3 regions of the Mycobacteroides chelonae genome follow, and region 2 is predicted to be linked to each of the others. Evidence: predicted binding sites of a transcription regulator. Region 2 holds the regulator's gene; each other region holds the start of a gene.
The links. The regulator LexA, encoded in region 2, represses DNA repair genes until DNA is damaged. The targets are predictions, from matches to a motif close to CGAACANNTGTTCG.

Region 1: the regulator LexA is predicted to act here: its motif matches at 1,351-1,364, upstream of HBA99_RS24930 (DUF222 domain-containing protein).
Region 3: the regulator LexA is predicted to act here: its motif matches at 1,564-1,577, upstream of HBA99_RS18875 (error-prone DNA polymerase).

The regions. Positions count from the first base shown of each region.
Region 1 covers NZ_CP050145.1:1,427,788-1,431,063, forward strand. The annotation lists gene HBA99_RS07090 (MFS transporter) at 1-788, opposite strand, end outside; gene HBA99_RS07095 (HIT family protein) at 842-1,261, opposite strand; gene HBA99_RS24930 (DUF222 domain-containing protein) at 1,508-1,744, shown strand; gene HBA99_RS07105 (phosphopantetheine-binding protein) at 2,385-2,888, shown strand; gene HBA99_RS07110 (beta-ketoacyl-[acyl-carrier-protein] synthase family protein) at 2,915-3,276, shown strand, end outside.
Region 2 covers NZ_CP050145.1:3,123,794-3,127,069, forward strand. The annotation lists gene HBA99_RS15310 (PhzF family phenazine biosynthesis protein) at 1-121, shown strand, start outside; gene nrdR (transcriptional regulator NrdR) at 147-611, opposite strand; gene HBA99_RS15320 (LysM peptidoglycan-binding domain-containing protein) at 742-1,251, opposite strand; gene lexA (transcriptional repressor LexA) at 1,481-2,155, shown strand; gene HBA99_RS15330 (GNAT family N-acetyltransferase) at 2,152-2,685, opposite strand; gene HBA99_RS15335 (acyl-CoA dehydrogenase family protein) at 2,692-3,276, opposite strand, start outside.
Region 3 covers NZ_CP050145.1:3,832,385-3,835,660, forward strand. The annotation lists gene HBA99_RS18875 (error-prone DNA polymerase) at 1-1,550, opposite strand, end outside; gene HBA99_RS18880 (alpha/beta hydrolase) at 1,700-2,677, shown strand; gene HBA99_RS18885 (TetR/AcrR family transcriptional regulator) at 2,771-3,276, shown strand, end outside.

The DNA of each region.
Region 1 (3,276 bases), 1.7 Mb from region 2:
GTTCCGGCGTCGCTGAAGTGCTTGGGCAGCAATACACTTTCGATCGGCAGGTACAGCGCCGTGATGGCCATGTCGATGAGCGCCAGGGTGCGCAGGATCTTGACATTCCAGACGAACTTCAATCCCTCGACGACACCGCTGACGACACCGGTGGGCTTGGTTTCGGCGGCCGGTTTCCCGCTGCCGTCGACCTTGAGGAAGGTGATGGCCACTACCGACACGACGAACGTCGCAGCGGTGGCCCACATGGTGTTGACACCGCCGATGGAGGCGATCAGTAGACCTCCTAGACCTGGTCCCACGATGTAGGCGACGTTGAACACCGCTTCGTACATGCTGTTCATCCGGTCGAGGGACCAGCCGGCAGCCTTCGCCGCGGCAGGCAGCATTGATTCGCGTGCGGTGATCCCGGCGGGGTCGAAGATGGCGCCGAGTGCGGCGAGGCCCGCAAGCAGCGGCACGCTCAGCCCGGTCGTCATCGCCAGAATCGGTATGGCAGAGACGGATAACAGCGAGAGAACGTCGGAGATGATCGACATCTTGCGGCGCCCGAAGAAGTCGACCGCGGTCCCCGAGATCAGGGTGGAGAAGACCAGGGGCAGGGTGCCGGCGGCGGCGACGATCGCGGCATCCGCGGCCGAGCCGGTGCGCTGCAGCACCAGCCAGGGGATCGCCACGATCGACACACCGTTGCCGATGGCGGCCACAACGGATGCGAAGAGCAGCAGGAGTACCGGCCGGCGATTCACCTGATCGATTGTCGGCGAATCCGCCGTCGGAGAGGACATGTCGCGGAAAAACGTAGCAGCGAGCTGTGCGGGCGGTCGAGCGAATTTCTTGGCTAGTTGGCCTGCACCGCTGCGCGGATGATCTGGGCGGTCGCTTCCAGGTTGGGATCGCGACGAACCATGAATCCCTTTGCGAAGGCAAGTTTGTCGCCTCCGCGTCGCGGCACCACGTGTAGGTGCGCGTGCATGACCGTCTGGAATGCGACGCGGCCGTCGTTGAGCGCCAGGTTGGTGCCATCGCTCTGCAGCTCCGAATCGCGCATGGCGTTGGCGATGCGCTGGCCCACCGTCATGATGGCGGCGGCGTCATCGGGCTTCAGATCCGTGAGGTCCTGTGCGTGGGCCTTCGGGATCACCAGGGTGTGTCCGCGGGTGATGGGGCGGATATCGAGGAAGGCGAGCGTCGTCTCGTCCTCGTACACACGGAATGATGGCGACTCGCCGGCGACAATGGCGCAGAAGACACACGACATGAGCACACCGTAGCGGGTCGGCAGATCAATTCACTTCTGTCACAGCTGTTTCAGGGCATGGCTGGGTGCCGATGGGCGGGATTAGCGTCCGAACATGTATTCGATTGGGGTGTTCGGGGCTGCGGTTTGATGCCTTCTGTGCTGATGCGATCGATGCGTTGAGCGCTTCCGAGGCGTTGGCGGTGTGGCCCGGTCAGAGTGGTGCAGCGTCGGCTCTGCGCTGCTGGGCTGGGGTTGGTGCCTGCGGTGACCACCCAAGCCTCGCCGGTTGAACTCGGTGGTACCTCGCATGCCGATGTTTTGTCTGGGCGGTTGCATGTGAGTAAGGGGGCGGCGCGGTGCCGGATCGCTGATGCTGACCGGTTGGCAACCCGACGGGCGGCGACCGGTGAGGTGTTGGCGCCCGTGTTGCCCCGCACCGCTGCGGCCTTTGAGCGAGGTGAGATCGGGGGCGAACACGTGCGGATCGTGCGGCAGTTCTAGGACCCCCCGTTGCCCAGACTGCCGGGACGCCCGCCCCGATCACGAAAGCCACCAACAGGCCCGCGCCGAGTGCGTCGCCGCTCGACGCAAGTAAGCCGCCGCGCTCGCCGACCCGCACGCCATGGAGGCATTGGCCGTCTGGCTAGCCGTCGTCTGACGCTAGTAAGGGCCATGGGCTCTCCCATCCCTTGTACTGCCGTGGTTCCTCCTGTCACCAGGTGGTGCGATTTGTCGGCGGGAGTCGGTATTGGGGTGTTGGAGGCGGCCTTGATGCCTTCTGTGACCGGGCGCGCATCCGTGATTTAGCTGTGCGCCACCCCACTCCCGGACGTAATTTCCCGGTGCTCGGCGCGCTCACAGACGACTTCGGCGCCATAATCCTATTGCGGGAGTGTCCCATTCGGGCGGTGGGCCAAGTCCGTCTGACCGTCGCGCGTCTGATCGCGCCTGGATAATCAACTTATAGATGACAGACTTCGTCTACCAGTTGCGAACCCTATCGCCCAGTCTTATCGTTTCTGCTATCAGGTTCACGGCGAGTGATCGCCAAGTGCCAACGTTGTCACCTGATCGAAGTTCGAATCTATCGCCAACTGGCAGAGCCTTTTTCGGCTCGCCTTGAGCGAACCAGACGGCAAAGATGAAAGGCACTCTGATACCCATGAGCAATCTGCTTAGCTACGACCAGATTCACACCATTGTGCGTGAGGAATTGGCCGAGGTGCTCGGCATCGAGACCGAGGAAGTCACGACGGCGCCGATGTCTGACCAGGGCGTAGAGTCGCTCGATATCGTCGAACTCCGGCGCAATCTGGAGTCGAAGTTCCGTGTTACCTTCCCGCGCAGCAACGTTCTCAGCGCTCTCGCTGATGAGCTTGGAGGTAAGGACCGCGTGTACGACGCGGAAGGTCGGATCACCAAGCTGGCTGAAGGTGCGTTGTATCAATCGGCGTTCGGCTACACGGCCGACGACTTCCAGGCCGGTGCTTGGCCACACGAGGTTTCGGGGGCGACAACGACCGCCCATTGGGCGTCGATGGCGCATCGCCTCCTCAACCCTTCGGCTGGTCCGGTCACCGGCGATGAACTTCTGGTCGCCGATGTGCGGGAAGCACTTACTCAGGCCAACTCGGCTGTCGCATAGCGTCTTTAGCTAAAGCATCTTCACAGATGGAGCTACAGAAACAGTCACCTGATGACGACGATGTAGTCATCACAGGGATTGGACTTGTCGCGGGTACGGTTACCGATCCCGAGGAGCTATTTTGGCAGTTGAACGACGGTGCCTCCTTCATCCGGCAGCACCAGGACCATCGCGATGCTGAGTTGCCCGCGTCGGTTTCCGGGCACGTAGATGAGGAAACCGTGCGCAAGCTGGCGAGTGCCTTGCCGGAGCAGGCGGCTCGGGTTGGTGCGGCTGGTGTAATCGGATGGCATGCGGCAGTGGAGGCTTGGAAGCGCAGTGGCCTGCCTAACCTTGCGGGCAGCGACCGGGTCGGTGTGTTTGCCGCGTGCAACAAGCTCGCGTTCGC
Region 2 (3,276 bases):
GAGCCGTGATCTGATCGTCAATCAGGGCAAGGGTTCACAAATTCTCACGCAATGGAGCCCGGAGGGCTGGGTGACGATCGGTGGCCATGTCGTCGCCGATCAATCATTGACGCTGGACTAGTGACACGCGACACCGCCACCTGGGTCTAGGACCCGGTCGGTGCGTCCCGATGCGCGCGCAACGCGGCGATCTCGCGTTCGAAGTCCTCGGCGGAGCTGAATCCGCGGTACACCGAGGCGAAACGCAGGTACGCGACCTCGTCCAGGTCGCGGAGTGGGCCAAGGATGGCCAGGCCCACCTCATTGCTGGGAATTTCCGGGGATCCGGCCGCCCTGACGGCGTCCTCGACTTGCTGAGCAAGCAGATTCAGCGCGTCGTCATCGACATCGCGGCCCTGGCAGGCACGGCGTACGCCCTTGATGACCTTGTCGCGGCTGAACGGCTCGGTGACACCGCTGCGCTTCACAACGGCGAGCACAGCGGTCTCGACAGTGGTGAAACGACGGCCACATTCCGGGCACGATCGACGTCGCCGTATCGCCTGACCCTCATCCGCCTCACGGGAATCGACTACGCGCGAGTCTGGATGCCGGCAGAACGGACAGTGCATTACTGCTCCTTCGCCGGTTCTGGACTCCAAGTCGTTGGGCTGGGTGAGCTGACGCACAGCACAACGCGCCCAGACCGGTGTCGAGGATACCCGTGCTCCCGCACGTTCGAAGGTCACGCCCGTTCGCCGATCAGCCGACCGGAGAAACCAGCGTCTGACCGGCTTGCACTGTCGCCGAGTCGAGTTCATTGAGTTCACGGATCTTGGACACCACAGCCGAGCGCGGCGCACCCGGTGCGACACGCGAGGCCACATCGGCCAGGGTCTCTCCCGGAGCGACCTGGACAACCGCCACACGGTCCGGCACGTCAACTCCCCCGATTCCGGCAGCGCTGACCTGGCCGAGCATCAACAGCCACATGGTCGCCACGGCAGCACCCACCGAGACAACGATGGTGGCCTTAAGGCTCACCGGGCTACGACGGTGCACCCGATGTGGCACCGACGAGACTCGGATGCCGTTACCCCGGTACGCAACCGGCCGTCCGGAAGGCCTCCGGTAGGCGACGGTGCGCACCGGCAGTGCCCGGCGCTGGGTCAGCGGGTACTGGGCGCTGTACGCACGCGCCTGCGGGGCGCACTCGCGTGATGCGTGCTCGGCGGTGCGAAGACGCGGCGTGGTGAGAACGTTTGTGCTCATCGGTATGCCCTTCCTGTCCTGTCGATCGGTAAGCCCGTTCGCTCTTATGTTCGAATGTACTCGATCATGTGTTCGATGTCCGAACATGTGATCGATTTGTAGCATCCGCCACCGACAAGTGGTCCTGACCAGCATCGACACTCCAGATGGCCGGGCCAGCGACCGTCATTGACGACACGCATCGAACACATGTTTGATAAATGTCGTCGACAGGTCTAGATTCGGGCCCATGAGCGATACACCCAGCAAGGGACCCGCCACCGGTTCACTGACCGAGCGCCAGCGGACCATCCTGGAGGTCATCCGCGCATCGGTGAATGAACGGGGCTACCCCCCGAGCATCCGCGAAATCGGAGACGCCGTCGGGCTTACCTCGACGTCGTCGGTCGCCCATCAACTACGCACCCTCGAACAGAAGGGCTTCCTGCGGCGTGATCCGAACCGTCCACGCGCCGTTGATGTTCGGGGTATCGATGACACCCACACCCCGTCTGCCACCACCGATGTGGTGGGTTCGGGCGATCTGCCGGAGCCCACGTTCGTGCCCGTGCTGGGACGGATCGCCGCCGGTGGTCCGATCCTGGCCGAGGAGGCCGTTGAGGATGTGTTCCCGCTCCCCCGCGAACTTGTCGGCGAGGGATCGCTGTTCCTGCTCAAGGTCGTCGGCGAATCGATGATCGACGCCGCGATCTGCGATGGCGACTGGGTGGTGGTCCGCCAGCAGAACGTCGCCGACAACGGCGACATCGTGGCGGCGATGATCGATGGTGAGGCGACCGTCAAAACATTCAAGCGGACGACGGGTCAGGTGTGGCTGATGCCGCACAACCCGCTCTTCGAGCCCATCCCCGGTAACGACGCCGCCATCCTCGGCAAGGTCGTCACCGTTATCCGCAAGGTCTAGGCCGACCCGGGCGGCGGCCCGGGCGCAGAAGCATCCTCGACGGACGTTAAGAAGAGCTGGAAGTGCGCCACGTCGTGCCAGCTACCCAGCTTGTAACCGATGCGTCGATACAGCGCCACCTGTTCGAATCCCATTGCCAGGTGTAGTTTTTCGCTCGCCAGATTAGGCACTACGACAACGGCCAGCACGGTGCGATAGCCGAGAGAGCGCAAACGCTCCAACAGCGCCGCGTACAACTGACGACCCGCTCCGCGCTGCCGGCGCGCACCGTCTACATACACACTCACCTCGCAAGCCCACTGATAGGCCGTGCGAGACTTCCATGGCACCGCATAGGCGTACCCGAGAATCTCTCCGGCGTCCTCGGCGACTAGCCAGGCATGGCGGTGGGCCGCCGTCTGGATGCGTTCGGCAAGAACGACATCCGACGGCGGCACCTCCTCGAACGAAATAGCCGTCTCGGTGACATACGGCGCATAGATCGCTGCGCACGCGGCCGCGTCGGCGGCCGTGGCGTCACGAATACGCATCCGCGACTAGAGCGAACGCCCGATGATCTCCTTCATGATCTCGGTGGTTCCGCCGTAGATCGTCTGGATACGAGAGTCCATGTAGGCACGCGCCACCGGGTATTCACGCATGAAGCCGTAACCGCCGTGCAGCTGCAGGCAGCGGTCGATCAGGTGAACCTGCTTCTCGGTGCTGTACCACTTGGCCATCGCGGCCTGCTCGACGCTCAGTTCTTTCTTGTTGAGCAGCGTGATGAATTCGTCGACCATGATTCGGATCATGGTCGCGTCGGTGGCGAGCTCGGCCAGCACAAAGCGGCTGTTCTGGAAGCTCTTGATCGGCTTGCCGAACGCCTTGCGCTCGGATGTGTACTCGATGGTCGCCTCGAGCATGGTTTCCATCGCCGCAGCCGCGACGACCGCAATCGACATGCGTTCCTGCGGCAGGTTCTGCATGAGGTAGATGAAGCCCTGGCCCTCTTCGCCCAGCAGGTTGGCGGCGGGCACGCGAACGTCGGTGAAGGACAGCTCGGCGGTGTCCTGGGCGTCCAGACCCATCTTGTCGAGCTTGCGGCCGCGCTCAAAGCCCTCCATGCCGCGCTCGACGACGAT
Region 3 (3,276 bases), 710 kb from region 2:
CCGCCCCAGTGCCCGAGTTGCTTGCTCCAGGCGTCCTGCTGCCCCTGCGCGAACCCTAGAGCCTTAGCCATGTCCCGCACGGCCATTCGGCCACGATAGGTGATCACATTGGCCACCTGCGCCGCATACTCGCGGCCGTACTTGTTGTAGACGTACTGGATGGCCTGTTCCCTTTCGTCCGATTCGATATCGATGTCGATGTCCGGCGGGCCGTCGCGAGCAGGCGATAGGAACCGTTCAAATAGCAGACCATTGGCCACCGGGTCGACATTGGTGACCCCGAGCGCGTAGCAGACCGCCGAGTTGGCGGCAGAGCCGCGCCCCTGGCACAGGATGTCGCTGCGACGGCAGAACTGGGTGATGTCATGCACCACCAGGAAGTAGCCCGGAAAATTGAGTTGGGCAATGATTTCCAGCTCGCGCTCGATTTGAGCGTAAGCCTTCTGCGCCCCCGCCCGGGGACCGTACCGACGCGCGGCACCTTCGAGGGCCAGATGCCGCAACCAGCTGTCCTCGGTATGGCCGGACGGGACGTCGAACGGCGGCAATTGCGGGGCAATGAGTCGCAGATCGAAAGCACACGCCTCCCCCAACTCGGCGGCCGCCGTCACCACCTCCGGGCAATGCGAGAACAGCCGCGCCATCTCATCTCCCGAACGCAGATGCGCACCCCCCACCGGCTCCAACCATCCCGCCGCATCATCGAGGCTCTTACGCGCGCGCACCGCCGCCATTGCCATGGCCAGGCGCCCACTCTCGGGTGTGGCGAAATGCGCTGCGGTGGTAGCGATGACACCGACACCGAACCGCGGAGCCAATGCGGAAAGCTCCGCGTTGTGGTCATCCTCATCCGGGTGGCCATGCCTGCTGATCTCGATGCTGACACGGTCGGCACCGAACCGGCCGACCAGATCGGCCAGTGCCGCCTCAGCCGCAACCGAGCCACCGGCGGCAAGTGCCCGTCGCACATGCCCCTTACGGCACCCGGTCAGGATGTGCCAGTGCCCACCCGCTGCCTCGGTAAGCGCGTCAAGGTCATAGCGCGGCTTACCCTTTCGGTCTTTTGACGTTCCTCCCGACAAGTGCGCGGTGGCCATTTGCCGCGACAACCGCCGATACCCCTCCTGGCCCCGCGCCAGCACCAGCAGGTGTACCGAATCCTCCGTATTACCCTGCCCGCCAAGAGAAAGTTCCGCACCGAACACGGTGGGCAGGCCGAGCTCCTTGGCCGCTTCCGCGAAACGGACAACTCCGTAGAAACCATCGTGGTCGGTGATGGCTAGCGCCTTGAGGTCAAGCCGCGCGGCCTCCTGCGCCATCTCCTCGGGCAGGCTGGCACCGTCTAGAAAGCTAAACGCCGAATGCGCGTGCAGCTCCGCGTACGGCACCGCCGACCGGCCGCGCTCACGAGTGGGCGGTTCATAGGGCGGGCGTTTCCGGCTCCACGCCGGACCGTCCCCGCCATCCCCCGGAGGCGCGTGACGGTTGGGGCGCCCATCAAGCACCCGCTCCATTTCGGCCCACGTCGGGGGACCTTGCGACCAGCCCATTCAAACAGTTTATCGAACATATGTTCTATAGTTCAATCGCTCGACCGGCCCTTATTGGCAAAGTAACTAACTAGATATATACATGTATGCTGACAAGGCCCCGCACCTGGCGCGGCGGGCAAGCACCTAGCGAGAATCTGGAGAAGCGAATGCCACACCACGGCAACTACACGCCCGAGAAGGTCACCTTCCCCTCGCATGGCGAGGACATCGTCGGTGTCGTCCACCGCCCTTCCGGTGACGGCCCCTTCCCTGCGGTGGTCCTGCTGGGCCCGTACTCGTTCGAGAAGGAGCAGGCCCCGATTCACTACGCCACCCGTCTGGCCGACGAGGGTTTCCTGGCGCTGGCTTTCGACCCGCGCACCGTGGGCGAGAGCGGCGGCACCCCGCGCCGCCTCGAGAATCCGAAGATGAAGAACGAGGACGCGGTAGCGGCCATCGACTACCTGCTCACGCGCGACGACGTCGACGCATCGCGCATCTTCGGGGCCGGCGTCTGCCAAGGCGGACCCGAAATGCTCGACATCGCCTCATACGACGACCGGATCAAGGCCGTTGCCTCGGTGACCGGTTACTACCGCGATCGCGAGACCGATCTGTTCATGATCGCCGCGGGTGTCAGCGAGAACCCCTTCGATCCGGCTACCGCACCCACCACCGAACAACTGGAAGCGCTACTGGATGCCCGGCTCGAGCGGGCACGCGATGCCAAGACCCGGTACGAGCAGACCGGCGAAGTCATCTACGCGCCCCTGGTCTCTCCTGACCTGGGCGACCCCGTCGCCGGGTCTGATGCCGGGCTGCCCGGCCCACTGGTGTGGAGCTGGTACGGATCGTGGACGCTCAAGGGCTGGGAGAACCGTTACGCCATCATGAGCGACCTCGACCACTTCGACTACAGCACCGTGCCCGGTGCCGCCAAGCTCGACAAACCCGCATTGGTGATCCACTCCGACACCTGCATGAACCCGGCGGCGGCCCGGCGGCACTTCGAGTCGATCCCCTCCGACGACAAGAAGCTCATCTGGGAGAACGGCACCAACCACTTCCAGTACTACGACCAGCCCGACATCGTCGACCGCACCGTCGGCCACATCGCCGACTGGTTCAACAGCCACCTGGCCTGACGGGGGGCGCACCGGCTGGGTTGGCGGGCATAACCGCTGCCCCAGCCGGTGCGCTGCCGAAATCACGCGGCGGCATGCCTCTAGGCTCTTGGGATGCCGCCCGACGCCTCTGCCACCAAGAAGCGGCTGCTCGATGCCGCGTACGCAGAGTTCGCCGAGCACGGACTGGCCGGTGCCCGTGTCGACCGGATCGGCGCCGCGGCCGGTGCCAACAAACGGCTGCTCTACGTCTACTTCACCAACAAGGAAACGCTGTTCGACACCGTCGTGGCCCATTCGATTCAACGGATGTCCGATGCCGTCCCATTCACGCCCGACGATCTGCCGGGCTACGCGGGCACTTTGTTCGACCACCTGATCAAGCATCCCGAGCACCTGAGGCTTGCCACCTGGGCGCAGCTGGAACGGCCCGTCGCGGGCCCAGCCGAAACTGCGGCTTACGCGGCCAAAGTCGCGGCGATCGCCGCGACAGGCTTACCCGCGGACGGCGTGGAGCCGGCCGACATTCTGGCCCTCACGCTCGGGCTGACCACCGCGTGGCTCGGCGCATCGCCGGCCCTGCGCGGTCTTGCGGCTTCGGAACCCTTCTCACCCGAGCG